One region of the Mesorhizobium sp. M2A.F.Ca.ET.043.05.1.1 genome, then DNA from elsewhere that is predicted to be linked to it. Evidence: riboswitches for the same ligand, from Rfam matches in the RefSeq annotation. Region 1 holds a riboswitch; each other region holds the start of a gene.
What was found. Region 1 has a riboswitch for thiamine pyrophosphate ahead of EJ069_RS12475 (YkoF family thiamine/hydroxymethylpyrimidine-binding protein). Riboswitches for the same ligand answer to the same signal wherever they lie in the genome.
Positions count from the first base shown of each region.

Region 1 (9,852 bases):
GCGGTCGCCGCCTATACGGTGGCGATCGGCATCGATCCCAAGGCCGACGCCAGCTATTACGCGCGCGGCATGGCTCGCGCCGACAGCAAGGACTATGCCGGCGCCATCGCCGATTTCGACCAGGCGCTCAAGCTCGATCCAGGCAATGGTGATTACGCCGTAGCCCGCAAGGCAGCGGTGGCAGCGAAAGGCGAAAACGAAGCGGCGACGGCCGAGGCCGCTCCAGATCCAGCGGCCTTGGCGGCGGCGCTCGAGCGCGGCGACGCGTTCTACAGGAAACGCAGATACGATCGCGCCGTCGCTGAGTACAGCCGCGCCCTAGCGCTCGCGCCAAACGAACCGTCGACCTATTCGGCGCGCGCCAGGGCGCGCCTGCAAAAGGGCGACCTTGACGGGGCTCTTGCCGACGTGAACCGAGCGCTCGAGATCGATCCATCCTACAGTCCAGGGTATTACGGCCGCGCTCTGATACTGGTGAAGATGCACGAGCCGGAAAAGGCCATCGCAGATTTCAGCCGTGCGATCGAAATGGAGCCGGACGACGCCCCGTTATATTTCGGGCGCGGTAGCGCCAGGTACTATTTGGGCGATTATGATCGCGCCATTGCCGACTTCGACCGGGCGCTCGAGCTGGACCCTAAATCCGACATGGCCCGTCAGGGTCGAAAATTGGCAAGGGCCGCAAAGGAGAAAGCATCCCTATCGAAAAAGTCGGGCAAGCTTGCCAGTCAAGCCGGCAAGCAGACGCCCGCGCCCCAAGTGTTGACCAGAGCCTACATTAACGCCGAGGTTCAAAAGCAGGACTCGCAGATATTGAAAGCAATCGCCGACGAGTTCCCGGACGACTACAACGCACTGCTCGACGACGTCATGGTCGTGGCCCGCCTGGGAGGCAAGCAGGCCGTGGAGAACACCAGCCGGGTTGCTGTCGCCAAACTGCGGCGCAGGTATGCGCCGCTTTTGCCTTCCACTCCAGACAACGAAGCGTCGCAGGCGCTCTCGGCCCAGCTTGCCATGATCAACTACCTGATGGCGCGGCAAACGCCAACCAACTGCGACAATTACCTGCGCCTCGGGCCAGATGCCGTCAGCGCGCCCGACAACGAATTTCTGGTGCATCTGGATCGGATCGGCGCGACGCTGTTTCGCGCTTTTGGCGCCGCCAAAAGAAGCGGTCTGCCGGCTGCGGAACCCGAGGATCAGGACTGGTCGCTCGTCGCCGAGGCCTTTACCAAAAGCGGCGGCACGCCGACCGAGATGGAGGCCATAGCGAACGCCAATCAGGCTTTGTCGGGCCTGTGCCCGGCAACGGCGAAATTGTTTGCAGCGGCCCTTTCGCTGCAGGGCGAACCTGGACGACATGTCAAAACCGCCCTGCTCTACGCCATCATGAAGAATTAGGCCAGCCGCAGTCTGCATAAAGAACAAAAAAAGAACTTTTCCGACTTGTACTTGCGTTGAAAATCCCGTTAGATCACGACTGCGTGAAGTTGGGGTCCCGCTAGCGGGAGGGGGTCATGAACAAATCGATCAGGGAAAATCTTATTTTCATTGTGGTGGCGCATACCTGCTTCCTGGCGCAGCCAGCGATCGTGCATGCCGAGGATACGGACTATCATCCGCAAAATTTTACCCAGCCTCTGAGCGCCGCCAGAGGCACAATCACTCCGGCTGGCAGCGGCGCCATCTACCTGAAGCCGGAGGACCGCTGCAATCTGGTGGTGAAGGAATTTGGCTGGGACCATGATCAGTGCTCGACGATCGATCAGCTGATCTTCGGATTCACGCCGGAGATCGATAACCTGACGGTCGAGAAGCCAGTGTCGGACGGCTATGTCAGCCTCGCTGACTGGGACAACGCCGACCGCAGCGAGGAGATCGGCTCGATCGAGGAGAGCTTCAGGGACTCGGTGAAAGCGCAGTCGCAGCGGCTTGGACAGGACATCCGGTTCGATGGCTGGCTGGTCTACCCGCGCGTCGATAAGGGCAAGAACATCCTCTACTACGCCAACATTCTGAACTGGGCCGGCGACAGGACGATCAACATCTCGGTTTCGGTCTTCGATCGGCAGGGCTATGTCCCAATGAAGATCGTGCCGGTGAATGGCAACATCACCAGCGATGCGGTGCAGAAGATCGTCGAAGCATCGGCCGCCGCCTACAAGCCACAGGCAGGCTCTTCCTATTTCGAATTCTCCAGCGGCGACAAGGTGGCGGGCTACGGCGCACTCGGCGTGCTGGCGACGATGCTCGGCGTCAAATACGGCAAGGCCGCCGGCGCCGGGCTGATCGCGCTGGCGCTGCTGGTGCTGAAGAAGGGTGCCTTCCTCCTGCTCTTGCCGCTGGTATGGCTGAGAAGGCTGTTCGGCAGGAGGAAGGCCGACAGCTGAGCTTTTTCGCACTCAGGCTGACAGGCCCGTTCCTTCGCGCCCTTTCGGGCTTCTATTTGAGGCAACTCGAGCGCCCCTCCGCCATGCCATATCCGATTGCGATGTCCCCGAGAGATTAGCCAGCGTCGGTGTGTCTAGCCCAAAAACTCATTCGTGAAATACGCGCCCAGATCCGGCTTGTCCTTCAGTGCCTTGCCGTTGCCGTCGAGCAGGATGCCCGCGGTGAACAAATACCCGCCCATCGCTTCCATCTTGGCCTTGTCCATGGTGCCGATGGCGCCGTTTGCGCTTTTCAGGAAATGGCCGTCGTTCAGCGCCTTCAGCGATGCGTCGATCAGCGCCGGGTTGGTGAGCGTATCCTTGTTCGCGGCGACCAGCAGCTCGCCAGCCTCTTTCGCGTGGTCGACGGCGAAGGCGTAGCCGGCCCGTGTCGCCTGGACGAAGGCGGCGGCGGCCTTCGGATTGGCCGCGAGGAAGGCGTTGCTGGAAACGATCAGCGTCGTGTGCTCGTCCGGCACGCCGTAATCGGCGTAGCGGAAGCTGCGCTGCTTCAAGCCTTTCAGCTCGGCCTCGACGCCTTCCCAGGTCGAGACTTCGAGCGTGAAATCGACCGCGCCATTGGCCAGCGCCTCGTAGGCCGAGGTGCCCAGCGTCACGGTGGAAAAATCGCCCTTGCCGCCGTCATGGCGGATGATGGTCTGCAACAGCGCGTTCTCCCAGGCGCTGCCGAAGCCGCCATAGGTCAGGCCGTCGAGATTCTTCGGGCTATTGATGGCGGCGCGGTCGGCGTTGAAGACGACGCGGCCGGTCTCCGACTGGACGACGGCATAGACAGCCTTCAGGTCGGCGCCGGCGCTCTTTTGCGTGAACAGGCCGAGCGAACCCGAAATGCCGAAATCGGCAACGCGGTTGGCCACCAGCGTGCCCGAGCCGGTGTCGCCATAGGGCAGGATTTCAACGTCCAGCCCCGCGTCGCGGTAAAAGCCCTTGTCGCGGGCGACGAACAGGCCGATGTGGTTGGTGTTGACGGTCCAGTCGAGCGCGACGGTGATTTTTTGCGCGGCGGCCCGGGCCTGCGTGACGGCCCCGGCAAATGGCAAGCTGGCGGCCAGGAACAGCGCCTGCCGGCGGGTGAAGTCGGTCATTTCATTTCTCCATCGGATGGTCGGGAATTGGGGGCGGCTGTCCAAGCAGCGTGTCGAGGATGCCGGCCTCGATCGCGGCCGCCTCGCGGGCGAGCGCGGCGCTTTCGGTGCGCGGACGCGGCAGCGGCACCGACACCTCACGCACCACGCGCGCGGGCCGCGCCGAAAGCACATAGATGCGGTCGGACAGAAGCACCGCCTCGCGCACGTCATGGGTGATCAGCAACGCCGTCCAGCGGTGGCTTCGCCACATGCCTTCGAGCCAGCGCTGCATGGCCGCCCGGGTCAGCGCATCGAGCGCGCCGAACGGCTCGTCGAGCAAAAGCATGTCGCGCTGCTGCACCACGGTGCGCAGCAGCGCCGCGCGCTGGCGCATGCCGCCCGACAGCTCGGCCGGCCAGGCGCGCTCGAAGCCGGCAAGGCCGAATTCGGCGAACAAGGGCGCCACGCGCTCACGCGCGGCCCGGCGCTTCATGCCCTGCACTTCGAGCCCCAGCGTGGCGTTGTCGATGACGCGCCGCCACGGCATCAGCGCGTCGCGTTGCGGCATGAAGGCGAAGCGGGCGCCATGGAGCGGCGCGCCGTCGAAGCGCATCTCGCCCTCGCCCCGGATCGCGCCTGTGAGGAGCTGGAACAGCGTCGACTTGCCGGCGCCGGAGGGGCCGAGGATCGACACGAACTCGCCCGCGCCGACATCGAGCGAAACGCCGGCCAGAACCTCGAGCGCGCCGAAGCTTTTTCGCACATCGCGAAGCTCGAGCCGGGTCATGGCCGGTGCCCGGAGCGTTCGGCCTTGCGGTCGCGCCCGGCCCTCTCCCAGGGCATGGCGAAACGCTGGACGAGCACGGCCACACCAAACAGTGCCAGCGTCAGCGCCGAGCTGACGGCAACGGCGGCCAGCACGAGGTCGGGCCGAAAGTTGTTCTTGGCGCTGAGCATGTAGATGCCCAGCCCCTTCGCGGCGCCCGCATATTCGGCGAAGATCGCGCCCACCACCGCATAGGTGATGGAGATGCGCAGTCCGGCGAAGAAATAGGGCATCGCCGACGGCAGCCGCGCCAGCCAGAATATGCGCCAGCGCCCTGCTCCCATGGCGGCAAGCATCTGGCTGATTTCGGCGCTTGTCGCGGCATAGCCTTCGACCAGCGCCACCATCATCGGGAAGAAGGTGACCAGCGCGACCAGCAGGATCTTCGGCAAGAGGCCGAAGCCGAACCACAAGACCACCAGCGGCGCGATCGCCACCAGCGGCAAGGTCTGGCTGGCGATCAGCAGCGGAAACAGCGCGCGGCGCAGGGGGGCCAAGAAATCGACCAGCGCCGAAAGCACGAAGGCGGCAATCAGCGAACAGGCGAAGCCGGCAAGCGTGGCGCGGATGGTGGGAAGCGTGTTTTCGGCGAGTGCCGCGCGGTTCTCCCAGGCCTGCGCCAGCACGCGCGAGGGTGCGGGAAGCACGGTGGGCGCAAGGCCGCCGAGACGGGCGTAGAGCTCCCAGGCGAGGAGCAGCAAGGCAAACGCGAGGGCGGCGGGAGCGAGCTTGGCGAAGGCGGACGTGAGGGCTGATCTCCCCCCTTGCGGGGGAGATTCGCCGGCACCGATGCTTTCGCCAATAGCCACGACACTCTCCTCGACGAACGACGCTCGAGCCGCGTGGAGCTCAAACCGCCGTCGGGCTATTGGCCGAAATCGTGATGTCGAGGGTCACGTGGCCCGCGCCGGGTCCGAAGCGGCAGAAGGCTTCGTTGAGCGTGGCGAACACCGCGCCGGCGTCGCCGCGCAGCCTGGTGCAGAAGTTCTTGGAACGGTCGAACACGCCGGATTGCTTCAGGAAATCGATGCAGCCATAGATCTCGTCCATGTGGTCGCCGGTGCCCATAGCATAGAGCGAGAATTGCGCCGCCACCGGCTGGTCGGTCGAGGGCGTCGACCGCACGGCGCCGAGCGCCGCGCGTTTGCGTTCGTCGAGCGGGACCGCCGGGCCGCCGATCTCGTCGGAACGGCAGATCGGATCGTCCGGCTCGCCGGGGCAGCCGCGCGAGACGGCGGCCGACAGCACGCAATGCTTGCCGCTTTTGGCCGCCGCCACGAAGAGGTCGCGCATCGCCGGGAACAGCACTTCGGGCGGCCCGACCAGCAGCGTCGAGATGTCGTCGGTCTCGATCCTGAGCCTGTCGCGGTAAGGATCAAGCGCGCCCAACGCGCCGAGGATGATGCCGACGAAATCGTCGGCCATGGGATAAAGGGAAATCTGTGCGCCGGAAAACATGGCCCGCCTCGCTCCGCTGGTATTATCCAGATCAGCTTTAGGGTCCGGAGGCTTGCCGCCACCATCTCAGCCCCGACCGTACGGAGCACCCCTGTGGATGAGCGCGTTAAAGCACTGTTTGCCGGGTTGGGAAAGCGGTTTTTTGCGACGCCAGTTGGGCCACGAGTCTCATCTCCCCCTAGGGGGAGATGCCGGTGGTTATAGGATTTTCACGAATTTCTTATAACGAACTTGCAATCGACTGGTGGCGCAGTTATAAGAAAATCGCAGGAATCTTATAACGCACAATAGCAGCACCCATGAAGACCATCGACCTCGCCTACCGCACCCTCTACGCCGAGTTGGTGCAGCGCAGCCTCGATGCTTCCTTCGAGACGGATTTCTCGACGGCGGGCAATTTCGTGCGCGTGCCGGTGAAGGGCCGCGACTACTGGTATTTCGAGGAAACCCGCCCCGAGAAAAAGAGGCGTTACGTCGGTCCGGCCGAGGATCCCGAGATCGCCAGTCGGGTTGCGGCCTTCAGGGAGATCAAGGGCGATCTCAGGAGCCGCCGCAAGCTGGTCTCCACGCTTGTCCGCGATGCCGGCCTGACCGCACCCGAGACCTTCACCGGCGATGTCGTCGAGGCGCTGGAGAAGGCGGGGCTCTTCCGGCTGCGCGCGGTGCTGGTGGGCACCGTCGCTTTCCAGACCTATGCCGGGCATCTCGGGGTGCGATTGCCGGGTGCAGCGCTGCAGACAGGCGATGCCGATTTCGCACAGTTCCATTCCGTTTCGGCCGAAGTGGAAGACAGCATGCCGCCGGTCATCGACGTGCTGAAGACCGTCGACCCGACGTTTCGCGAAATCCCGCACCGGACCAATGCCGGCCGGACCACGCAGTACCAGAACGCCTCGCGCTACCGGATCGAGTTCCTCACCCCCAACCGCGGCAGCGACGAGCATGCCGATCGCGCCAGCCCGATGCCTTCGCTCGGCGGCGCCTCGGCGCAGCCGCTGCGCTTCCTCGATTTCCTGATCCGCGATCCGGTGAGGACGGTGCTGCTGCACCGCTCCGGCGTGCCGGTGCTTGTCCCCTCGCCCGAACGCTTCGCCGTCCACAAGCTGATCGTGGCGACGCGCCGCGAGCGAGGCGCGGCGGCGAAGCGGGAGAAGGACCTCCATCAAGTGGGCCTGCTGGTCGAGGCGCTGGATACGACGCGCCGACAGGATGACCTTGCACTGGCTTTCGCGGAAGCGTGGGAGCGCGGCGATGCCTGGCGGGACGCATTGCGGAAGGGTTTGAGCCTGCTGAAGCCGGACAGGCATGAGATGGTCCAGTCGATCTTGGGGCGAGCGCTTGGCGAAGTCGGCGTGCAGCTCGAAGGCTTTCCGACGCGGATCGCCTGATCTACCTCAAGACGGCACATCGTTCAAATTGTACGAACCTCGCTTGACCGGATTTAGTACATAAAGTACGATATCTCCTTTGAGGGAATCTGCTTGAACACCGCGAACCATGCCGCTTTTGCCGACCTCTCCCGCCCTTTGCTGTCGCCACTGCCGCTCGCCGAGCGCGAGCGCCTCGCCGGCGCCTGGCGCATGGCCAGCCAGGACATCGCCGACGACATCCGCTTCATTCGGCAATATCTGAAGGTGATCGCCGAGAAGGACGAGCGGCTGTCGACCGGCGCGCTTGTGCACGGCCGCGCCTATGTGGAGGCCTGCGCCGCCTGGCTGCCGGAGACGATGGCGCGGTATCTGCGAAACCTCAGGCTGATCAGCGAGTGCGAAAGCGCGATGATCGCGGCGGGGGTAAGGTTCGCCCGGTCGAGCGATGCCTGGTGAGGGCTTCCCTCCTCCGTGCGGGGACCGAAGAAGCCCGCGCCGCGGACCCTTCAACCGGCCGGCTGCAACCCTCGGCTCGCCGCCCCGGTAAATGCATCGTTTCACACAATCGCCAATTGGTGGACGCGGGTGAGTGGCCGGGCGTTAATTCCTGCCGGGCGAAGGAGGGAATAGACGCATACCAGGGAGGAACACGTTTGATGCAACCGCAAATCGACATCGGCGCACTGCCCGAGGACCAGCCCTACGAAGTCACTTCATTTGCCAGAAAGCACGGACTGACGGTTCCGGTCGCGGATGCGGTGCTTTTCGCCAAGGGCCCGTCGCCGTCGCGGGCCGCCTGCGATACCGCGGCGCTTGCCCTTCTCTGCGCGGTCGCGCAATACGCCGGAAAGCAAGGGAGGCGCTAGCGATCGGCGGCGCCTTCCCTCTGCTTGATCTTCCTACCAGTTGAGCCAGCGCGTCTTCAACGGAAGTTTGGGCATCTCCATGGCGAACCGCCGGGCGCGGACTACCCACGTCCGGTCGCTGTCGGAGATCGTTGTCGGGATGAGCCGGCGGCGGCGCGGCCGCCGGAGATTCAGGCCTTGGCTTTCGGTTTGGCCGCCTTTGCCTTGGCGGGTGCCTTGGCGGGCTTTTCCGCCTTGGCGGCTTTCGGCTTCTCGACCTTGGCGGCAGCCGCCTTCTTCGGAGCCTTCTTCGGCTTGCCTGCGGCGTCGATCTCGGCGGTCGCCTGGTTCCAGTGCTCTTCGTGAGCACCTTCGGGCCGGCCGGCCTGCTCCCAAATCTCGTGCGCGCGCTGGCGAATGCGTTCGTGCCTGTCGTCCGTCACTGTCGCCTCCTAAGGTTGGGACGGTTCCCCGGCGCGAACACTAGCGGAATTTTGACGCGGCGTCTTCGGTATCACGCATATAAGCGACCGACTTAGGCGGCAAATTCGCTCAGTGGCCGTCGGTGACGACAGCGATGCCGAGATGGGCTGCCTTCTTTGTGATCAATCCGGCTAAATCCGCGTCAGAGCGGTCGGTCCCCGTACGCTTCCGCAGCAGGGAAATTGCCTCTTGCATCGAAAGCAGGCCAGTCCTGTGCTCGGCCAGCAGCTTGTCGACCTGCCGGGCGATATCAGGTGATTCGACGTGTGGATGATGCATGGCAACGACTCCTTCCGCGCTTCGTTGCCTCCCAAACCGCTGACTATTCTAGGCCATGTGCCTCGATGCGAGAAGAGCCCGATCCTTCACCGAAGCGTCGGGCAAGGATCGGGCTCTTCAGGGGTGTCAGATGTTACTGGATCACCTGAACAACGCGGCGCGTGCCGGGATCGATCAACACCGTGTGGTCATTGACCACGGCATAGCGATACTGCACGTCCGGCACCTGCTGCAGCTCGACGGTATCAGGCACGGTCGAGCCGACGCCGAGCTCGAGGCCGAGCACGTTGACCGAGGCGATCGGATGCTTGTGGACATATTCCTTGACCACGGTCTGCTGCTCGGGGGTGACGATCACCTCGTCCGCGGCCGCGACGCCGATGCCGGCCATCAGAGCCAGGCCGGCGACAGCTGGAATGAGGGTGGTTTTCATCGTTTCTCTCCTGTTGGATTCACGACGATCCTTCGGATCGCGTATTCACGACGACCTTCGGATCGCGTATCGGTTCACGACGATCCTCCGGATCGCGTATTGGCGAGCTCCGCCCTGCCTCCGCAGGACGCGGAAACATCGGCAGGTCGAATAGTTGAGCTCCCGGGGCAAACGCCCCCGGCGAGGTGTTGTTCCGTCAGCGACGACTAATTGATGTGGCGGAACCTTCGCATCGGCTCCGCATTGGAAGGCATTGAAACTCCCCAAGACTTTGAAATCCAAAGGGCGCCGCCGTCATGCAAGAAGGTTACATCAGAAGCGACATCCAACTTCGCTCCCCCGTGGCGATCGCCGTTGGCGCCGGCTTCAAGCGCGAGATCGCCTCGCTCACCGGGATGCAGAATTTTCTCAAGGAATGGCCGCTCGCTTCGCGGGGCGAAAGCCACGCAAGGGCGCTGCGCGCCTGCGAGGCGGCACGGGCCGGCGAGATCGATCTCGACAAGGCGCGCCAGGCGTTCCTGATCTTCGCGAGGAAGGCGGGGATCGAGTGGACCGGGGCAGATCCGGTCGCGGTGCTGCGCGAGGCCAAGATCAGGCGCAACCGGGCACGTGAGAGCCGGGCGCTGCAGCGGCCGGCGCAC
Region 1 covers NZ_CP034446.1:2,539,296-2,549,147, forward strand. Annotated here, with positions in the region: gene EJ069_RS12450 (tetratricopeptide repeat protein) at 1-1,401, shown strand, start outside; gene EJ069_RS12455 (DUF2167 domain-containing protein) at 1,518-2,390, shown strand; gene EJ069_RS12460 (ABC transporter substrate-binding protein) at 2,525-3,535, opposite strand; gene EJ069_RS12465 (ABC transporter ATP-binding protein) at 3,537-4,304, opposite strand; gene EJ069_RS12470 (ABC transporter permease) at 4,301-5,134, opposite strand; gene EJ069_RS12475 (YkoF family thiamine/hydroxymethylpyrimidine-binding protein) at 5,193-5,801, opposite strand; TPP riboswitch at 5,792-5,904, opposite strand; gene EJ069_RS12480 (GSU2403 family nucleotidyltransferase fold protein) at 6,101-7,189, shown strand; gene EJ069_RS12485 (hypothetical protein) at 7,283-7,627, shown strand; gene EJ069_RS12490 (hypothetical protein) at 7,828-8,037, shown strand; gene EJ069_RS12495 (DUF2934 domain-containing protein) at 8,208-8,459, opposite strand; gene EJ069_RS12500 (hypothetical protein) at 8,569-8,778, opposite strand; gene EJ069_RS12505 (DUF1236 domain-containing protein) at 8,912-9,211, opposite strand; gene EJ069_RS12510 (DUF982 domain-containing protein) at 9,508-9,852, shown strand, end outside.

Region 2 (9,852 bases), 2.9 Mb from region 1:
GCGTCGACGCCGTCGGTTGCCTTTTCCACCGCCGCCTCACACATCGTGTTGGGGCTGAAGAGCTACCTGCAAATCCTCGCAACGGGCGCGGCCGCATCCTTGATTTTACAAATTGACACGTCTTGGTTTTTAGAAAATGCCACGTGCGATGATGGCGCCAAAAAAAAATGTCACGCGAGATGATCATGCCTGAGGTAAATGGTCCGCCAAAGTTGGGAAAGGTATACCGGTTGAATGGTGGATAGGTACGCCGGATAAAAAGGGCTTCGGGTTCCGGAAGACGAACTAATCGACGGATAGGCGCTGCTCGTGAGGGAAACTGCATGCGCATTACGGTTATGACCATCCAGGGATGTCGGATATGATCTTGAATAGTGACATTGCAGGCCAAAGAGCGGCCGAGAAGCTAGCAGAGGGCCTGAAATCGCAGGGCAAGCAGCAATACGAAGAAAGGTCGAGGGAACGCGAACGAGATGTGTCTCGTTAGGTCGCACGTTGCACCAGGGGTGCGTCGGAAGGCACTCCGCCGTGTCCTGAAGAGGTAGCCTGCACTTGAGAATAGCCACGGTGGTACCTTATTTTCGGCTGTGAAGCACACGAGACCCGCGACGTGAGACCCAGTTGCTCAATACCCAGTTGCTGGGTGAGCGTGCATGACTGCCAACGGAAGGTCTTGCACGCACCCTCGCGATCTTGAGCAATGGTCGCCATGACTTTCTTCTTGCAGGCTTTTGAGTGGCCCAGCCTGCAATCACCAGACCCCACCGACTCTAAAGAGCGTGGCAGACGGGATAGTCGAGGTTGCCCGGCACAATTACGCTCAAGGCTTGCGCCGCCCAGAGGACACGCTGAAAAGGCAGCATGGGCGCGCAAGCACGCCATTCACGAGAGGTTCGACATGAAGACTATGCAAGAAAAAGACATTCCGGCATTCGTGCAAGCAGTTGTGGAGGCCGGCTGCAACATTTGCGCGATTGGCAACTTGGGATATGTCTTTGGCGATGCTGATTTGACGCCGGCGCAACGGAGGTCCGTCGAGCCACAGCTGCGCAGGATTGCTGAGATCTACGGCGAACGCGATCATCTCATGGACGAGATAGCTGTATATCTGCGGTCGATCGGACGCCATGTCGAGGTTGAGCCGAAGACAGGTGTTTCCTGATGGCCGCGATCGATCGCGTTCCGTAGTCGCCATTTCTATTGGGTAACGAGCAGCCGTCTTCCAACCTCTGAAACAAAAAAGAGGTGACCCCCAAAGGCCGCTCTCGAGACCGCAAGTCTGAGCCGCTAACGCATTGCGATAACCAGGCTGTCCGAACTGGGCGTCGATGCCTTCCTCGACCAGGTCGCGGTAGGCGGCGATCTCATCTACCGCATGCATAGCCAAGCCAGAGAAGTTTTCGGCAGCGGAATTCTCGGTCGCTTCCCCTTTTATGACTAGAGGGTGCGGCCGATCCGGCCGCGACGATCTCGCAGGGATTGCCATATACGGCAACACGAACACCGGCGGATCAATACTCGGATAATGGCGGCCGGCTATGTAGCGATCGATCGCGCACCAACATATCAATGCAATAGCTTAGTTGCTTTCAAAGGCGGGTCTCTACGAACTGCAAGCAAGCTAAACGATTGCGTCAACTCTTCCTCGCAGAGCGAAAACTCCGCGCCCACGCGATTTCTCTGCTGGAACAGCGGCACATCCTCAGCGCCAGGACACGGCCGCCGCCGTCGGGTTTTACGAAGCCGGTGATTGCATAAGTTGCCCGCAAGATATCATTGGTATCGGGAACGCCGCCGATGCCGCATCCTGAATAGAGCGGCCGCTTGCACCTGCCAGCCCGACGACCAGATCATATCTGCAACTCCATCTACCTGGACGTGGTGCAAATCACCTCGCTGAAGCCGCAAATCGTCGCCTTCGACCAGGATAACCACATCCGTGACCGCCTGAGCTACTCGGTCGATCTCGACGCACATGGCCGATACAGTTTTTCCATCCTTCACGAAGCGAATGAGACTTTGGCCATTCCAGCCCTGGTCTACGGGGCGTGACTTGTCCCCGATGCATGCGCGAGCTCTCCGCTCGGCCGGCCGCCGGACGTCGCCACCGGCCGAAGGCGCCCGAAGGCGCCCGAAGGCGCTTGACAAAGCAGCACCGGCCCATTCAACTTGAGGCATTCACCAGGGGAGTCCCGGTAAGGGGCTGAGATACTGCTGGCTTTCGCGGCGCAGTGACCCGTTGAACCTGATCCAGTTCATACTGGCGTAGGGACGGTGCAAGCGCTTTGCGGGAGTTTACGCCCGAGGTCCTGCTGCAGCAGGTCTACAGAAGCGTCTTTTCATCCTTCCGGCACAGAACTGGGTCTCCAATGCATGAGCAAAGGAGCCTCACGATGAATGCCCTCACCCCCGCCGTGTCGACGGGACCACTGCCCGCCTCGCGGAAAATCCACAAGCCCGGCGTCCTCTACCCGCAGATCAGGGTGCCGATGCGCGAGATTTCCGTCCATCCGACGGCCGGCGAACCGCCCGTCACCGTCTACGATCCGTCCGGCCCCTACACCGATCCATCAGTCCAAACCAGCATCGAAAAAGGCCTTGCCCGGCTTCGCCACGAATGGGTCACGGCGCGTTGCGATGTCGAAGCCTATGACGGCCGCCACGTCCGGCCGGAAGACAATGGATTCGCCACCGGCGAGCGCCTGACACCGGAATTTCCGATACGCAATCGGCCGCTCAAGGCCAAGCAGGGCAAGGCGGTGACCCAACTTGCCTATGCGCGCGCCGGCATCATCACGCCAGAAATGGAGTTCGTAGCCATCCGCGAGAATCTCGGCCGCGAGGTGATGCGCGGCAAGCTGCAACGCGACGGCGAAGCCTTCGGCGCGGCGATCCCAGATTTCGTCACACCCGAATTCGTGCGCGACGAGGTGGCGCGCGGACGCGCAATCATTCCCGCCAACATCAATCATCCCGAGAGCGAACCGATGATCATCGGGCGAAATTTCCTGGTGAAGATCAACGCCAACATCGGTAACTCGGCTGTCACATCGTCGATGGCCGAAGAGGTCGAAAAGATGGTGTGGGCGATCCGCTGGGGCGCCGATACGGTGATGGACCTGTCGACCGGCCGCAACATCCACAACATCCGCGACTGGATCGTGCGCAATGCACCGGTGCCGATCGGCACGGTGCCGCTCTATCAGGCGCTCGAAAAGGTCGGCGGCATCGCCGAGGACCTCAACTGGGAGGTCTATCGCGACACGCTGATCGAGCAGGCCGAGCAAGGCGTCGACTATTTCACCATCCACGCCGGCGTGCGGCTGCACTACATACCGCTGACCGTCGACCGGGTCACGGGCATCGTCTCGCGCGGCGGCTCGATCATGGCCAAATGGTGCCTGCACCATCACCGGGAGAGCTTCCTCTACGAGCATTTCGAGGAGATCTGCGACATCGCCAGAGCCTATGACGTTTCCTTCTCGCTCGGCGACGGCCTTCGTCCCGGTTCAATCGCCGATGCGAACGACGCGGCGCAATTCGCCGAACTGGAAACACTTGGAGAACTCACCAAGATTGCCTGGGCAAAGGACTGCCAGGTGATGATCGAAGGCCCGGGCCATGTCCCCATGCACAAGATCAGGCAGAACATGGACAAGCAGCTCGCAGTGTGCGGTGAGGCGCCGTTCTACACGTTGGGGCCGCTGACGACCGACATCGCGCCGGGCTATGACCACATCACCTCAGGGATAGGTGCCGCCATGATAGGCTGGTTCGGCACCGCAATGCTTTGCTACGTCACGCCGAAAGAGCATCTCGGCCTTCCCGACCGCAACGACGTCAAGATTGGGGTGATCACTTACAAGATAGCCGCCCATGCAGCCGATCTGGCGAAGGGCCATCCGGCAGCGAAAACCAGGGATGATGCCCTTTCGCGCGCGCGCTTCGAGTTCCGCTGGGAGGACCAGTTCAACCTGTCGCTCGACCCCGAAACCGCACGGTCCTTCCACGACCAGACCTTGCCCAAGGAGGCGCACAAGCTGGCACATTTCTGTTCGATGTGCGGGCCGAAATTCTGCTCCATGCGCATTTCCCACGACATCCGTGCCGAGGCTCAGAAGGAAGGCATGGCGGCAATGGCGGCAAAATACCGGGAGGGCGGCGATCTCTACATGCCGGCGGACGAGACTGGCGTACCGGTCGTGCCGGAGGCTCCCAAACCATCATGAGGGTGCTCGTCAAAGGGGCCGGCGTTGCCGGCCTCACCGTCGCTTTCGAACTCGCCGCCCGCGGCGCGACGGTCACAGTCGCCGAGATGCGGCATGGCCTTGGCGGCAACGCGTCGTGGTTCGCCGGCGGCATGCTGGCGCCATGGTGCGAGCGCGAAAGCGCGGAGCAGCCGGTGCTGGATCTCGGACGCGACGCTGCCGACTGGTGGGATGCGGTGCTGTCGGGTCAGGTGACACGGGCCGGGACATTGGTCGTGGCCGCGCCGCGTGATGCCGGTGAGCTTGACCGGTTCGCCAGTCGCACGTCAGGGCATAGGCGCGTCGATGAAAACGAAATTGCGCTCCTGGAACCCGACCTCGCCGGCCGCTTCCGGCGTGGATTGCTCTTCCCCAACGAGGCTCACCTCGACCCACGCCAGGCGATGGCGGCACTTCATGACAACCTTGCGACCATGGGTGTCAAATTCCACTTCGGCTGCGACGCCCGGCCTGTTTCGGGTTTCGCCCGTCAGATAGACTGCATGGGAATGGCAGCGGCCGATGACAGGCTGCGCGGTGTTCGCGGCGAAATGCTGATCCTTCGCACGCCTGATGTCTCGCTGTCGCGGCCGGTCCGTTTGCTTCATCCACGCTTTCCGCTTTATGCCGTGCCGCGCACCGATCACCGTTTCATGATCGGAGCGACGATGATTGAAAGCCAGAGCGCCGGACCGGTGACGGCGCGTTCCATGATGGAGCTGCTGGGCGCCGCCCATGCCCTCCATCCGGCCTTTGGTGAGGCCGAGATCGTTGAAACCGGTGTGGGTGTCCGTCCGGCATTTCCCGACAATTTGCCACGCGTCGAAACAGACGGTGAGATCATCGCGATCAACGGTCTTTATCGTCACGGTTTTCTCCTCGCCCCCGCCATGGCGCGCCAGGCTGCCGGCCTGGTTTTCAGTCAAGACAGAACCAAGGAGCATGCTCATGAAACTGATGGTCAACGGCGAGGCGCGTGAGATTGCCGCCACCACGCTGGCCGAGTTGCTTGCCGCGCTCGACTATGAGGGCGATTGGCTCGCCACCGCCGTCAACGGCGACCTCGTGCACAAAGCCAACCGCACGGAGTTCCAGTTGAGCGACGGCGACCGGATCGAAATCCTCTCGCCCATGCAGGGCGGCTAGCATGTTGGAGCTTTATGGAACCGAGCTTTCGTCGCGCCTGCTTCTCGGCACCGCTCAATATCCTTCGCCGGCCATCCTTGCCGATGCAGTCAAGGCGTCGGGCACGTCGGTGGTGACCGTCTCGTTGCGGCGTGAGATGGCGGGCGGTAGAGCCGGCGAACAATTCTGGTCGTTGATCCGCTCGCTGGGCGCCAGAATCCTGCCCAATACCGCCGGCTGCCTCTCCGTCAAGGAAGCCGTCACCACCGCGAAAATGGCGCGCGAGGTCTTCGGCACCAACTGGATCAAGCTCGAAGTGATCGGCAATCACGACACGCTACAGCCGGATGTGTTCGGTCTGGTTGAAGCCGCCCGCATCCTGTGCGAGGACGGCTTTGCGGTATTCCCCTATACCACCGACGATCTCGTTGTCGCCGAGCGGCTGCTGGAAACGGGCTGCAAGGTCCTGATGCCGTGGTGCGCACCGATCGGTTCCGCCTTGGGACCGGTCAACATGACGGCGCTGCGCTCGATGCGCGGATATTTCCCTGGCGTCCCGCTGATTGTGGATGCGGGGCTCGGACGGCCGTCGCACGCGGCCACCGTCATGGAACTCGGCTTTGACGCCGTGCTCCTGAACACAGCGGTCGCCAAGGCGGCATATCCGGTCGGCATGGCGCGTGCTTTCGGTAAGGCGGTCGACGCCGGTCGTGAGGCGTTCAGTTCGGGAATGCTCGAACCGCGCGACGTCGCCGTGCCATCGACACCGATGGTCGGCAGGGCCGTTTTTTCATGAAGCTCGATCCCTTTTATCTGATCGTCGACAGCGCTGCCTGGATCGAACGGCTGGTCCCACTCGGAGTCCGGCTTCTGCAACTGCGCATCAAGACCGTGGATGAGGCTGGGTTGCGCGCGGAGATCCGCACCGCGAAGGCCTTGTGTGCTCGATACCAGTGCCAACTCATCGTCAACGACCACTGGCGCCTGGCAATCGAGGAAGGCTGCGACTTCATACATCTCGGCCAGGAGGATTTGCAGACCGCTGACCTCTTGGCGATACGGGCAGCCGGCGTAAGGCTCGGACTGAGCACACATGATCATCAGGAGCTGGAAACGGCGATGGCCGCCGAGCCTGACTACATAGCGCTTGGACCCATCTATCCGACCATCCTGAAGAAGATGAAATGGGCGCCGCAAGGGGTCGAACGGATCAGCGAATGGAAGCGCCAGGTCGCGCCGTTTCAATTGGTCGCCATTGGTGGCCTCAACCCTGAGCGGCTCGACGGTGTCTTTGCGGCTGGCGCGGACAGCGCGGCGGTGGTGACCGACATCACGCTCAACGACGACCCCGAGGCGCGCACGCGAGAATGGATCGAAAAGACGGACCAATGGCGCTGAGGCGAGAACCACATGTGCTTGTCGTCGGTGGATCGGACTCCAGTGGCGGTGCTGGAATTGCACGCGATATCGAGACGATCTCTGCCATTGGCGTGCGCACCTGTCTCGCCGTCACAGCGCTAACGGTGCAAACGCATGACGCCGTGATCGAAATCTATTATTCGCCACCTAGCCTGGTGGCCAATCAGATGTGCGCCGCGCTGCAGGCCAACGACGTGGCCACAATCAAGATCGGCATGCTGGCGACTGCCAAGATCATTGTTGCCGTTGCCGCAGTGCTGCGCAAATTTCCGCATGTCCCCGCAGTACTCGACCCTGTGCTGGCCTCCACCTCAGGCCGCGCACTTCTGCAAGCAGGCGCTATCGCTGCCATGAAGCGCGATCTTATGCCGCTTTGCTGCATTGTCACGCCCAACCTCCCTGAACTGGCGCTCCTTAGTGGCTCCGAACTGGCAGTGGATGAGGACGGAGCGCTCCAACAAGGAAAAAGACTGCTGGCCGCCGGCCCTCAAGCCCTGCTGATCAAGGGTGGGCATGCGTCGGGAACCCGGTCGACCGATATTCTGTTACGCTCCGGGCACGAACCCATCCGCTTCGATGCACCGCGCCTTGCCACATCGATGCGCGGGACAGGTTGCATGCTGGCCAGCGCGATTGCGGCGCATCTGGCGAAGCCGAAGCCGCTCGAAGACAGCGTGCGCGAAGGCAAGCTGTTTGTCTTGGAGAGGCTTCAGAAATGCCGGCTGAATAACCACAGCGTTCTGCGTCCAGCCAAGCAGACCCATTTTCCAGAATTTTTCCCGTAGCGAGACTAGAGAAGGGGCTACTGCTTCTCTATGCCATCCTCACAACGCGTTGAGTTTCTCACTGCCAATTATGCGACTTTCGAGGTGCAAATAGCGAATATCGAGTTCTTAGTGACAGAAACGACCGGAATTGGTTGCGTGGATCACCAGGTCGCTACCGATTGGGTCAGCGACTCAATAGAACGTCACATCTCTGTCCACACTCGAGCTTATTTGCCGCAAACGCGTCGAGCCCCGCGTCAATCGGTCTTATAATAGTATCCGGGGCAGCTCCAAAGCTGTGGCATCGGCTACCCGCCGGCCGTGGCGCTTGCTGTTCGAGCGTCGGACGCCGCCTGCCATTGAACATCTGATGGGCTATTGGGTGGCGGCGACACACTCATCCAGGTGCAACTGGCTTTTTCAACTCGGGAACCAGCAGAAGCCTTCGCTGCGTCGCAACATTTGGATTATGTCGTACAGCCCGATCTTCCAGAGAAAACAAGACCTAACGTTCGAAACCTGTCACGCAACCAACCACCGAATGAAAGATCCAGCGTGCGATCGCAGGGAGGTAAGAATAACCGGTCTGGCTTTCCTATCGCCGGTCCAGGTTAAGACCAACGACGTCGTCACGACATCAACACAGTGCGCGAAGCGCTCGTATTCCTGAATCAGTGGCCAAAAGCGCGTCGGGGACCGGTATTCAGTTGCGCGGTGAGAAGCAGCAACGCAGCGATCGCCGGACAGATGACACCCGAGCAGGCGCGGCAAGCATTGTGGGATTTGCCAGGATTGCCGGCGTGCTGGCCAAATCTGATTTCGTCGTTGGTGGCGACTGATTTAAAGCTGCAGGAAGATCACCGCCGGTAACGCGTTGGCCCGCTGCTCGCCAAGACGGAAAGAACGCCGCCTTGTGAGTTCCAATAATGGGCGATGCGGGAATTGCACATGTCTGTGCCCATCTGTCCGGCCGAAATGCAAATGGCGTCACTGGCGAAGGTCAGCGAACGCGGCACGCAGGGCTGGATTCTTTTGACTTGCGGCAAGCCGACATAGGTGCTGGCTTGATGTCTCGGTCACTGCGACGTGTCATGCCGATTCATTCGTCAGCTACCATGACGATGCGGCGCGTCGCCTGCGATCAGTTGATCGAACCGCGGTGCAATTCGGGACGCTTCGTCGATCCCGACAGTTGCGCAAAGGGAAGCCAAATCAGCGACTAGAGGCAACGTGGCTACGGATTCGAAGGGACCCCGCTGTTGCCGAAGAGGTGACTGGTGGAATGTCAAAGATCACCTCGTGAAAGGCCATTTGGGGCCACCTAATGATAAAGCCGGATGCCGCTATCGGGTCCTGGCACGGGAATGACGGTCCGGCCCTACGGTGGATCGAGTTCGGTTCATGTCGCTTCGCAAGGAGGATGTGTTCCGGCGTCTGCCCGAACCCCTCTTTCTCGCATTCTGCGAGGTTGCGCGATCGGGCCGCTCGGTCTCTGTGCTGATCGCCCCTCCTGTTGCCATCGATCGATTCCGCTTCCGGTGCGCACGCACGTGTCGCGCGTGGCAATCATGCAAGGTCGTGAATCATAGGAGGATGTACATGCTTTTGTCGGATTTCGGCCGCATCGGGTTCGATCCGTTTGTGGAAATGCGGCGCATGCAACAGGAAGTAAACCAGCGTTTGGCCGGGCTGACCGCCAGCGCCGCTCAGGAGTTTCCGCCGATCAATCTTTGGACTGGCGAGGACAGCGTGGCGGTGGCCGCGGAACTGCCGGGGATATCACCTGACGAAATCGGCCTCACGGTGCGCGAGAACATTCTGACATTGAAGGGAACGCGCGAGCCTCGAACGGAGGACGAGAAATCCGTCTGGCACCGCCGTGAGCGCGCCTATGGGACCTTCTCCCGGACAGTGCAATTGCCATTCCGCGTCGACCCGGAACGGGTCGAGGCGCGTTTCGCCAACGGGCTGCTCGAAGTCGAGTTGCACCGGCCGGAGGCGGATCGGCCGAAGAAGATCCAGATCAAGGGATAGAGGGAGGCAAGCATGGCTCAGGAACGCGGATCGGCCGTCGCACCATGCTGCTCAATGCCCGCAAGGTGCTTTACGACCATAGTTCGGCCATCACCATCCTTCTCGCCTTCAATGACATAACGGCCCGTCGTATCATCGAGCGGGAGAAGGAAGAACTGCTCGGTCGCACCGAAGACCTGCTTCGGCAGAAAGACGTCCTGCTGCGCGAGATGGAGCATCGGGTTGCCAACAGCCTGCAGATCATTGCCTCGATCCTGTTG
Region 2 covers NZ_CP034446.1:5,462,782-5,472,633, reverse strand. Annotated here, with positions in the region: gene EJ069_RS33920 (hypothetical protein) at 701-1,162, shown strand; gene EJ069_RS26505 (hypothetical protein) at 1,825-2,052, shown strand; TPP riboswitch at 2,174-2,290, shown strand; gene thiC (phosphomethylpyrimidine synthase ThiC) at 2,394-4,229, shown strand; gene thiO (glycine oxidase ThiO) at 4,226-5,227, shown strand; gene thiS (sulfur carrier protein ThiS) at 5,196-5,393, shown strand; gene EJ069_RS26485 (thiazole synthase) at 5,395-6,168, shown strand; gene EJ069_RS26480 (thiamine phosphate synthase) at 6,165-6,770, shown strand; gene EJ069_RS26475 (hydroxymethylpyrimidine/phosphomethylpyrimidine kinase) at 6,761-7,576, shown strand; gene EJ069_RS26465 (DUF982 domain-containing protein) at 8,204-8,428, shown strand; gene EJ069_RS26460 (Hsp20/alpha crystallin family protein) at 8,960-9,592, shown strand; partial or broken gene EJ069_RS26455 (sensor histidine kinase) at 9,622-9,852, shown strand, end outside.
Region 2: another riboswitch for thiamine pyrophosphate. It lies ahead of thiC (phosphomethylpyrimidine synthase ThiC); the one in region 1 lies ahead of EJ069_RS12475 (YkoF family thiamine/hydroxymethylpyrimidine-binding protein).

Region 3 (9,852 bases), 3.3 Mb from region 1:
GATCCCGTTTTGACCGGTGCGCCGGTCCGATTGTGAGAGCCGGAAACTGACAGATAGAAGGTCGCAAAATAAGGAACCAGATTTCAAAAAACGGCTTTGCCGGAAATCTGATTCTCAAAATCGTCCGATAATCCGCCAAGCGGCATTTTGGAGGCCGCTAACAGAATGTTCCCGCCGGCAACATTTGCCCCCTCGGGCGGCGGAACCATCCATGCGCCTGACACGTTGCATGGCTGTTGTAGGGCGCGGCGGCGTCTTTTCAACCGTCATGAGCGTAATGACCGCCAACAGGAGCCGGCATGATTGAGGACGCGGCAGGACGGACACTGGTCCGGGCGGCAATGAAGGCTCCCTATCTCGAGCGCGACGAGGAGCATGTTCTTGCGCTCCGCTGGAAGGAAGAGAACGACCAGCACGCGCTGCATCGGATCACCGTCGCCCATATGCGACTGGTCATCTCCATGGCCTCGAAATTCCGCCATTACGGCCTGCCGCTCGGCGATCTGATCCAGGAGGGCCATGTCGGCCTGCTCGAGGCGGCGGCCCGTTTCGAGCCCGCGCGCGAAGTGCGCTTCTCGACCTACGCCACCTGGTGGATCCGCGCCTCGATGCAGGATTACATCCTGCGCAACTGGTCGATCGTGCGCGGCGGCACCAGCTCTGCGCAGAAGGCGCTGTTCTTCAATCTGAGGCGCTTGCGCGCACGGCTGGCCAACGGCGCCGAGCCGCTCTCCAATGCCACGCTCTACCGTGAGGTCTCGGCGGCGCTCGGCGTTCCCGAAGCGGACGTGGCGATGATGGATTCACGCCTGTCCTCCCCAGACAGCTCGCTCAACGCACCGCTTGCCGACGAAAACGGCGCTGCCGAGCGGATGGATTTCCTGGTCTCCGAAGACCCGCTGCCTGACGAGATCGTCGGCGAAAGAATCGACGTCCAGCGCCGCGCCCTCTGGCTGAAGAGCGCGCTTGGCGCGCTCAACGCCCGCGAGCTTCGCATCATCGAGGAGCGCAGGCTGAGCGATGACGGCGCCACGCTGGAATCGCTTGGCGAACAGCTCGGCATCTCCAAGGAGCGCGTCCGCCAGATCGAGGCGCGCGCCATGGAAAAGCTGAAGCTGGCGCTGGTGAAGCAGAACCCGGAATTTCTGGCGGAGGCCGCCTGAAAGTTAACGTATATAAAAACTAAGGATAACTAATTTATTAAATAAGAATATATCGCCAACGGCGTAATTCTCCTTTGATAATACTCCTTGGATTGTGAGGTCTTTAACAGACCATTGCATCGCAATTGGCCTCTTGAAGCCTCCAGATCACAACGGATGGGGGATTTGCCATGTTGCGATGCTGCATGCTCCTTGCGACCTTGGTTCTCGTCGCTTTCACGACGCTGGACGCCCGTGCCGACCGAAGGGTCGCCTTTGTCGTCGGCAATTCCGCGTACCAGACAATCCCAGCCCTCAAGAACCCTGACAAGGACGCCGCGGACGTTTCGAGCACCTTCCGGCAAGCCGGCTTCGAGGTGTTCGCGGCCAAGGACCTCACCAGGCTCCAGTTCGAAGAGAAGTTCCGCAACTATCTCGCTGCCGCCGACGGCGCCGATCTTGCCGTCGTCTATTATTCCGGCCACGGCTTTCAGGTCGGCGGAGAGAATTTCCTGATCCCGGTCGATGCATCGCTCAAGGATGCGGCCGACATGGAGGTCCAGGCCATCAAGGTCGATGACATATTGCGGCAACTGCGCTCGAGATCGAAGGTTCAGATGATCATCCTCGATGCCTGCCGCAACGATCCTTTCCCGCGCAAGGACTATTGGCTGCGCGACCAGCTGATCGTCGCCGGCGACAGTGGGCTTGCGCAGGTGACAGGCTCGCAGAACACGTTGATTGCTTTCGCCACCGAGCCGGGCGCCGTCGCCTATGACGGCTCAGGCGACCTCAGCCCGTTTTCATCGGCCTTCTCGCGCCGCGCGCTGGCGCCGAACCAGGAGATACGCTCGGTCCTGGCCGCCGTGCGCCGCGACGTGGTCAAGGCGACCAACGGCAAGCAGGTTCCCTGGGAGAATTCGTCGCTGCTCGACGATGTGGTGCTGATGCGCGGCCCGGAGCAGCCAGCGCCATCGTCACCCGACGCGCAGCAGGATCAGGAGATGGCGGAGCGCGGGATCCAGGTCGCCGCTGCCGCCGAAGCGATCGACAATCGCGGCATCAGTGTCCCGGTCGGCGTCGGCCCGGTTCCGCTGAAGCTGGATTTCACTGCCAAGGATGCCGGGGGCAGCCTCATGCTTGCGAGCTACCCGGCGACCGGGACGCTGTCCCTGCCCGATCGCGTGCTTTCACCGCAATCGAGCCTGATGGCCGCCGAGATCGACAAATTGCGTTACGAGCCGCAGATCGGCTCGGCCGCTCCAGTCCAGGTCGGCTTCGAGATCCGCGTCGGCAACGCCGCGAAACAAGCCACGGTGAAACTGTCGCCGAACGTCGACCCCTGTGACCAGGCCGCCGGCGAGCCGCTCGACCTGCAGGGCGTCGTCTCGGGCCGCTTGCCGAACGAGATCGGCGGCAGCGCTGTCGAGGCCTGCGAGGCGGCGGTGAAATCCTATCCCGACATTGCGCGCTTCCGTTATGAGCTTGGGCGGGCGCTGCTGGCGTCGGGCAGGATCGAGGAAGCCAGGCAGGCGATCCAGGAGGCCGCGGACAAGGGGCACGTTCGCGCCGTTTACCAACTCGGCTACATCGCCGCGTCCGGAATGGGGGCGGCTCCGGATCTGACCAAAGCCAACAGCCTCTATGCGCAGGCTTCGGACAAGGGAGACCCCTATGCCATGACTACCCTGGGGCGCGCCTTGTTCGATGGTGTCGGCGTTCAGCGAGATGCCGGCAAGGGACTGGACCTTTTGCTCCAGGCGGCGGCCATGGGGCATGTCGATGCCATGAAGGATCTTGCAGTGATCTTCAAGGACGGCCGCAATGGCGTGCCGGCGGACGAGGCCCGGGCCTTGGCTTTCCTGAAAGCCGGCATTGACCGACAAGAGGCTTATTCGATGGCCATTCTCGGTCTCTCGCCCAAGCGAAGCGAGATGTCGATCGCGGTGTGCAAGCCCAAGGTGGTGACGAAGGTGGTCACGAAGATAAAGGTGATCCGCACCCCCGCGCCAAAAGCCCCGCCGCCAGAGATTACCACGCCAAAGGCGCCTCTGGTGCCAATTGACCCAGTGCCTTGGCGCGGCAATGGCGGCGACAACGATCACTCGCCGCCCGGACGCGGCAGCGGCGACAGCAACAATGGTTGATGGCATCGGCGGTGGTGGCGGTGCCACCATCGCCGACCACCAATAAACCAGGCGCAAGCGGTAATGGACCGACCTGAAAGCGACCCGGGCGATAGCGGTTTTCTGGCCGCTCTGGCCTACTTGTCGGTGACGATCTTGACCTTGTCGCCGGCTGATACGCTGGCGCCCGGCGACATGGCGTTGAGCACCCGGAACAGGTCGAGCTTGCGGTCGACGCCGACCATCTGCGCGGCGAGCGAGCCCATGGTCTGGCCGGCCTGAACGGTGACGACACGGATGTGCAGCGGCTTCAGCGCCGCCTTCTCGGCCGGGGTGAGCACGCGGAAAGAGCCGCTGACCGAGCGCGCGACCGGGTCCAGCGACGCGCTGGCCGAGGGCGCCGCCGTCAGCAGCCTGTAGACCTGCCCGCCGGCGCGGATCACCGCGATGTCGAACTGCCAGCCCTGAGCGTTGGCATGCGCCATCGCCGCCTCATTGCCGTTGATCGTCTCCTGGCGCACGCTGGCGTCTTCGAGTCCCGCCACCCAGCCGCTGCGGATGTAATCCGTGAGCGACACCGACTTGTCGATCGCCACGCCGTCGAAACGGATGGCGATGTCGCCCGGCCCGGTCGCGGTGACGGCGGCCGCGGAATTGTCGATGACGAAACCGTCCGGCACGGTGAAGGAGACACCGAGATTAGGGTGCATGAAGGTCTGGCCGCGCACATAGCCTTCTTCCGGCGTGTCGCCGTAAAGCAGGCCGTCAATGCCCGCGAGGAATGCGTCGCGGTCGCGCGTGCCGACCCCGGGCGGGCCGAAATTGCGCGCAAGGCGCTGCGCCAGCTCGATGCGTTGCGGCGTGTTGGGGTGCGTCGCCAGGAAGTCGAGGCTGGCGTCGGTGGCGCCGCTGACCGAGCGGAAATCGGTATAGGCCGACATCGACTGCAGGAAGCGGCCAGCCGCGTAAGGATCGTAGCCCGCCTCGCCGATCGACTTGATGCCGATGGCGTCGGCCTGCAGTTCCTGGTTGCGCGAGAACTGCGCGAGCCTGAGTTTTCCGCGGATCAGCGCCGCCTTGGCGGTCGGGCTGTCGCCGAGCACGTCCGACACCACCTTGGTCGCCAAGCCTTCCTCGGCTTCGAGCTGCTGCCGCTGCAGCCCGTGATTCGCAGTGACGTGGCCCATCTCATGCGCGATGACGGCGGCAAGCTCGGAGGAATCATTGGCCAGCGCTAAAAGGCCGCGCGTCACATAGAGATAGCCGCCCGGCAGCGCGAAGGCGTTGACGTTGGGCGAGTTGAGGATGGTGATGCGATAGGTCTGGGTCGGGTTGGCCGACACCACGGTCAGATTGCCGACGACCTTGGCCACCATGCGTTCCAGCTTCGGATCGGAATATTCGCCGCCATAGGTGGCGAGAATGCGCGGATGCTGCGCTTTCGCCATTTCCGCGAGTTTGGCGTTGGCGACGACATTGTCGACGGTGATCGGCTTGTCAGAGGGCTGGAAGCCGCTCTCCTGCACGTCCGGCGGCGTGAACATCTGACAACTCGCCAGCACGGCAACGCTTGCCAGCGCGAAAAATCGTGCAAGCGGCCTCATCCACACTTTCTCAGCGCCGGTCGACAGATCGGCTTCCTTTCGCAATCTTTCGGCAAATCACGGCCCGCCGGACCGCATGACTGGACCTAGCCACACTCCCCCGGACAAGGCAAGCAAACGCCGGATCACCCGTTACTGGTTTGGCCGCAAATTATGTCCGCTTCCGGGCAATGTGTTGTGATCCGGCAACGCTGCCGCCTCGATCGCCGATATAGCGCCGGAACGCATCCGGTCCAGACCGATCGAAGAAATCGTCAGCCGGCCCGGTGGCCGCGATCCTGCCCTCATCGAGAAATGCCACGTCCTGGCCGATGCGAAGCGCATCTTCCGGCTGATGGGTGACGAACAGCACCGTCATCTTGCGCTCGGCATGGATGCCGGCGAGAAGGTCGAGCATGTCCTCGCGCAGCGCCGGGCCGAGCGACGCGAAAGGTTCGTCGAGCAGCAATACGGGCCGGTCACGCAGCAGCACCCGCGCCAGCGCGACGCGCTGCCGCTCGCCGCCTGAGAGCTCGCGCGGCAGCCGCTTTTCCTTGCCGGCCAGGCCAACCCGCGCCAGCGCCTCGGCGACGGCGGCGCGATCGCCATCGCCGAGCTTCAGCGACGGCGAGCGGCCGAGCCCGACATTGGCCTCGACCGTAAGATGCGCGAACAGATTGTTTTCCTGGAACACCATCGACACCGGTCGCGCCGAGGGCGGCGTGGCGCCGATCTTGATGCCGCCGATCAGCACCTTGCCGCTATCGGGTATTTCGAAGCCGGCTATCAGATTGAGCAGCGTCGATTTGCCGGAGCCGCTCGGCCCCATGATGGCGGTGATCCTGCCCGCCGCGAACTCGGCATTGAAGCGGAAGGACGATTCGCCATAGCTGAACGACACGTCTTCGAGTGTGACGGTCAGCGCCTTCCCTGCCGCGATGCTGTTGTGCGTCGATGTCATGCCCTTGCTTCCCGCCCCAGCCAATCGGCGGCGACGACCAGCATCAGGCAAACGAGGCCGAGCAGCAAGGCGAGCCCCGCCGCGTCGGCGGTCCGGTAGCTGCCCATGCGCGCAAGCAGAAGATAGGGCAAGGTCTGCACGGAATCGCTGCCGAACAGCGCGATCACGCCGAGATCGCCGAGCGACAGCGCCATGGCGAAAGCGAAGCCGGTGGCCAAGGGCCGCCTGAGCGACGGCCAGTCGATCAGGCTGAGCCTGGTCCAGCCGGATATGCCGAGCGCCAGGCAAAGCCGCTCATGGCGTTCGCTCGCCGCGTCATAGGCTGGGCGAATGGCACGGATGGCGAAGGGCATCGCCATCACCGCGTTGACGGCGACGACCATCACCGGCGCGACGGCAAAGACATCGGTGATGTTGCGCAGCGCCAGGAACCAGCCGGCGCCAAGCACGATCGGCGGCACGACGAGCACGAAGCCGGCGCCGGTGTCGGCGGCATGCTTGAGCAGCGACATGGCGCTGCCGGCACGGCGACGCAAAGCCAATGCGCGCCGTGCCGCGATCAATGACAGCGACAGCGACACGCTGAGCAGCGCCGCGATCAAGGCGAGGCCGGCGCTGGTGAGCGTCGCGCGGCGCACCGCTTCCTCGCCCGCCAATCGGCCGAGATCGGCCTGAAGGCCCGAAACCACCGTCGCCGCCATCGGTCCGGCGACGAACAGCAGGGCGAGCGCGATGAGGCCGGCATTTAGAGCGCTCTCCATCCGGCCCGCCGAAAGATAGCGGCGCGGCGCCACCGGCAGATTGGCGTCGCCGACCGTGTTGGCGCCAAGCCGCGTGAGCGCTGCGACCACGACGAAGGTGAGCGCGATCTGCAGCAGCGTCAGCACCACCGCGCGGGCCGGATCGAAATCGAAGCGCAGAGCCTGGTAGATGGCGACCTCGAGCGTTGTCGCCGCTGGACCGCCGCCCAGCGTCAGCACGATGGTGAAGGACGTGATGCAGAGCATGAAGACCAGCCCGGCGACGCCTGGCATGGCCGCGCGCAGCACTGGCCATTCGAGCAGCCGGAAGGCCGGCCGGGCGCTCATGCCGAGCTGGCTCGCCAGCCGCCACTGGTCGGCGGGAATGGTGCCCAGCGCCTCGAGGAACAAGCGCGTCGCCAGAGGCAGGTTGAAGAAGACATGCGCGACCAGGATGCCGGAAAGGCCATAGATGCCGGGCCACTCTCCGCCGCCGAGCCCGGCGAAGACGCCGGCAAAGTACCCGGCGCGGCCGTAAAGCGCCAATATGCCTAGCGCGGCGACGATCGCGGGCAACGCCAGCGGGACGGTGAACAGCTGCAGAATCAGGCGGCGACCTGGGAAGTGCGGATGCCTTGAAAGCGCGCGCGCCACCAGGAGCGCCGGCGCGACCGAGAGCAGCGTCGAGAGGGCCGCCTGCCACAGCGTGAAGCGGGCGACGCGGAGGAGGTAGCCGTCGAAGGCGGCTGCAGCGCCGGAGAGGTCGTGCGCGCCTTCGAGGATGAGGCCAGCGAAGGCGCCGCCGATGAGCGCGGCGATGGCCGCCAGAGCGATGACGCCGGCGGAGACGCGGGAGTCACGCGCGGGGTGCACGCGGCACCATGCGGGCTTCAGCTAGGCAACGCCGCGTTCCTTCGCGCCCCCCTCTGTCCTGCCGGACATCTCCCCCTCTAGGGGGGAGATTGGCAGTGTCGACGCCCCGCTCGATCCTGCAACGTCGGAGATTGGCGAAAGCCGGCGTGACAGCCGATCTCCCCCCTTGAGGGGGAGATGTCCGGCAGGACAGAGAGGGGGCCCTTGGCGCAAGCATCGCAGCCTACTTGCTCATCACCGCCAGCCACTCATCCACCCAGGCCTTGCGGTTGGCCGCGACCTCCGCCGGGCTGAACAGCAGGGTCTTGGTCGGCTTGACCAGTTTGTCGAAGGCCGGGTTGAGCGGCTTGTCGGTCTTGCCGGCCGGGAACATCCAGTTGGTTTCCGGGATGACGTCCTGGAATTTCGGTCCGGTCATGAAGGCGATGAATTTTTGCGCCAGCGGGTTCTTGGCACCCGTCGTGGTGATGCCGGCGACCTCGATCTGCAGGTACTCGCCTTCCTCGAAGGACGCCGCCTGATAGCGCTCAGTGTTCTCGGCCACCATGTGATAGGCCGGCGAGGTCGTGTAGGAGAGCACCATCGGCGCCTCGCCCTTGGTGAACAGGCCATAGGCCTCGCTCCAGCCCGGCGTCACCGTCAGCACTTTCGTCTTGAGCTTGGCCCAGGCCTCCGGCGCCTTGTCGCCATAGACGGACTTCACCCACAAGAGCAGCCCGAGGCCGGGCGTCGAGGTGCGCGGATCCTGGATGACGATCTTGTCGTTGCCGCTGCCTTCCACCAGGTCCTTGAGGCTCTTCGGCGGGACTTTTAGCTTCTGCGTGTCATAGACGACGGCGAAGTAGCCGTAGTCGAACGGCACGAAAGTGTCGTCGCTCCAGCCGCCCGGCACGTTGATGCCCGAGACGTCGCCATGCGGCGCGAATAGGCCGCTCGCCTTGGCGTCCGCGGTCAGGTTGGTGTCGAGGCCGAGCACGATGTCGGCCTTGATGCCGGCGCCTTCCAGTTTGACGCGGTTGAGCAGGGCGACGCCGTCGGCCACCGAGACGAATTCGAGGTCGCAGCCGCACTCGGCTTCGAATTCCTTCTTCACCGCCGGGCCAGGCCCCCAATCGGCGGTGAAGCTTTCATAGGTGTAGACGGTGAGCTTGTCCTTCGCGGCGGCGGGCACAACGCCAGCCAGAAGCGATAAAAGACCGGTTGCGAGAATAAGCTTGGACAGTATCGCGCGCATCGGCGCCTCCTTCGTTCGAGTGACAAGGAATTGAGGCGCCGGATGGTCCGAAACGTCTAATCCCTCCGCCGGTACAAACCGGATCAGGTTCAGCGGGTTGGCTTGCTTGCCTCTCAGCCGGATAATGTCCGGCACCCCGTTAGAGCGCCTCGACAGATAGGCCCGGCCGAAGCGGCGCGCAAGCGGAAGTTTGCCGAGCAGCTAATGTTCCGGGGCAGGAACCGAAGCGCGACGCATCCGGCTTCCGTTTCACTTGGAGGGCTGGTAAGGGCGACGGCCATGGGCACATTCACCATCCTGCTGGGCGGCGAGCTTATCCGCACGCCCCGGCTCGAACGCCAGATCGCTGGTTCGCGCGTCATCGCCGCCGATGCCGGCATTGGCCATGCCCGCATGCTGGGCCTTGTCCCCGAGCTCTGGGTCGGCGATTTCGACTCGGTGCCGGCCAACCTGCCCGAAGATCTGGCCTCCGTCCCACGAAAAATCTTCCCGGCCGAGAAGGACATGACCGATGGCGAGCTCGCAATAGCGGAAGCGCTCCAGCGCGGCGCCACCAGCCTCGTGCTTGCCGGCGCCTTCGGCGGCAAGCGCGCCGACCATGCCTCCCTGCATCTGGCGCTCGCCGTGCGGCTGGCAGAAGCGGGCACGACCGTGTTGCTGACGAGCGGCGCGCAGGAAGGCGTTCCCATCCTGCCTGGCAAAGCCAGTTTCGACTATGCGGACAGCACCCTGTTTTCGGTGCTCGGCTTCTCCGACCTGTTCGGCCTGACGGTTACCGGCGCCAAATGGCCGCTCGACCGCGTCGAGGTGACGTTCGGCTCCTCGCTCACTATATCAAACGAGGTCAAAGGGCAGCTTGGCATCGCATTGGAGCGCGGCCGGGCGCTGCTTCTGGCCCACCCCTATCCTCTTCCCGAAAGCTGACATTCCAGACATGGCGCCGCCACTTCTCAACCTCGACGGCATTAGACTGACCTTCGGCGGCACCCCGCTGCTCGACGGCGCGGCGCTCAGCGCATCCGCCGGCGAGAAGATTGCGCTGGTCGGTCGCAACGGCTCGGGTAAGTCGACCCTGCTCAAGATCGCCGCCGGCATGATCGAGCCGCAGGACGGCGAAGTGTTCCGCCAACCCTCGGCGACCGTTCGTTATCTGCCGCAGATGCCGGATATGGACGGCTTCGCTACTGTGCGCG
Region 3 covers NZ_CP034446.1:5,969,774-5,979,625, reverse strand. Annotated here, with positions in the region: gene EJ069_RS28765 (RNA polymerase factor sigma-32) at 300-1,163, shown strand; gene EJ069_RS28760 (caspase family protein) at 1,349-3,289, shown strand; gene EJ069_RS28755 (M48 family metalloprotease) at 3,406-4,872, opposite strand; gene thiQ (thiamine ABC transporter ATP-binding protein) at 5,024-5,812, opposite strand; gene thiP (thiamine/thiamine pyrophosphate ABC transporter permease) at 5,809-7,425, opposite strand; gene thiB (thiamine ABC transporter substrate binding subunit) at 7,649-8,659, opposite strand; TPP riboswitch at 8,703-8,808, opposite strand; gene EJ069_RS28730 (thiamine diphosphokinase) at 8,939-9,583, shown strand; gene EJ069_RS28725 (ABC-F family ATP-binding cassette domain-containing protein) at 9,594-9,852, shown strand, end outside.
Region 3: another riboswitch for thiamine pyrophosphate. It lies ahead of thiB (thiamine ABC transporter substrate binding subunit); the one in region 1 lies ahead of EJ069_RS12475 (YkoF family thiamine/hydroxymethylpyrimidine-binding protein).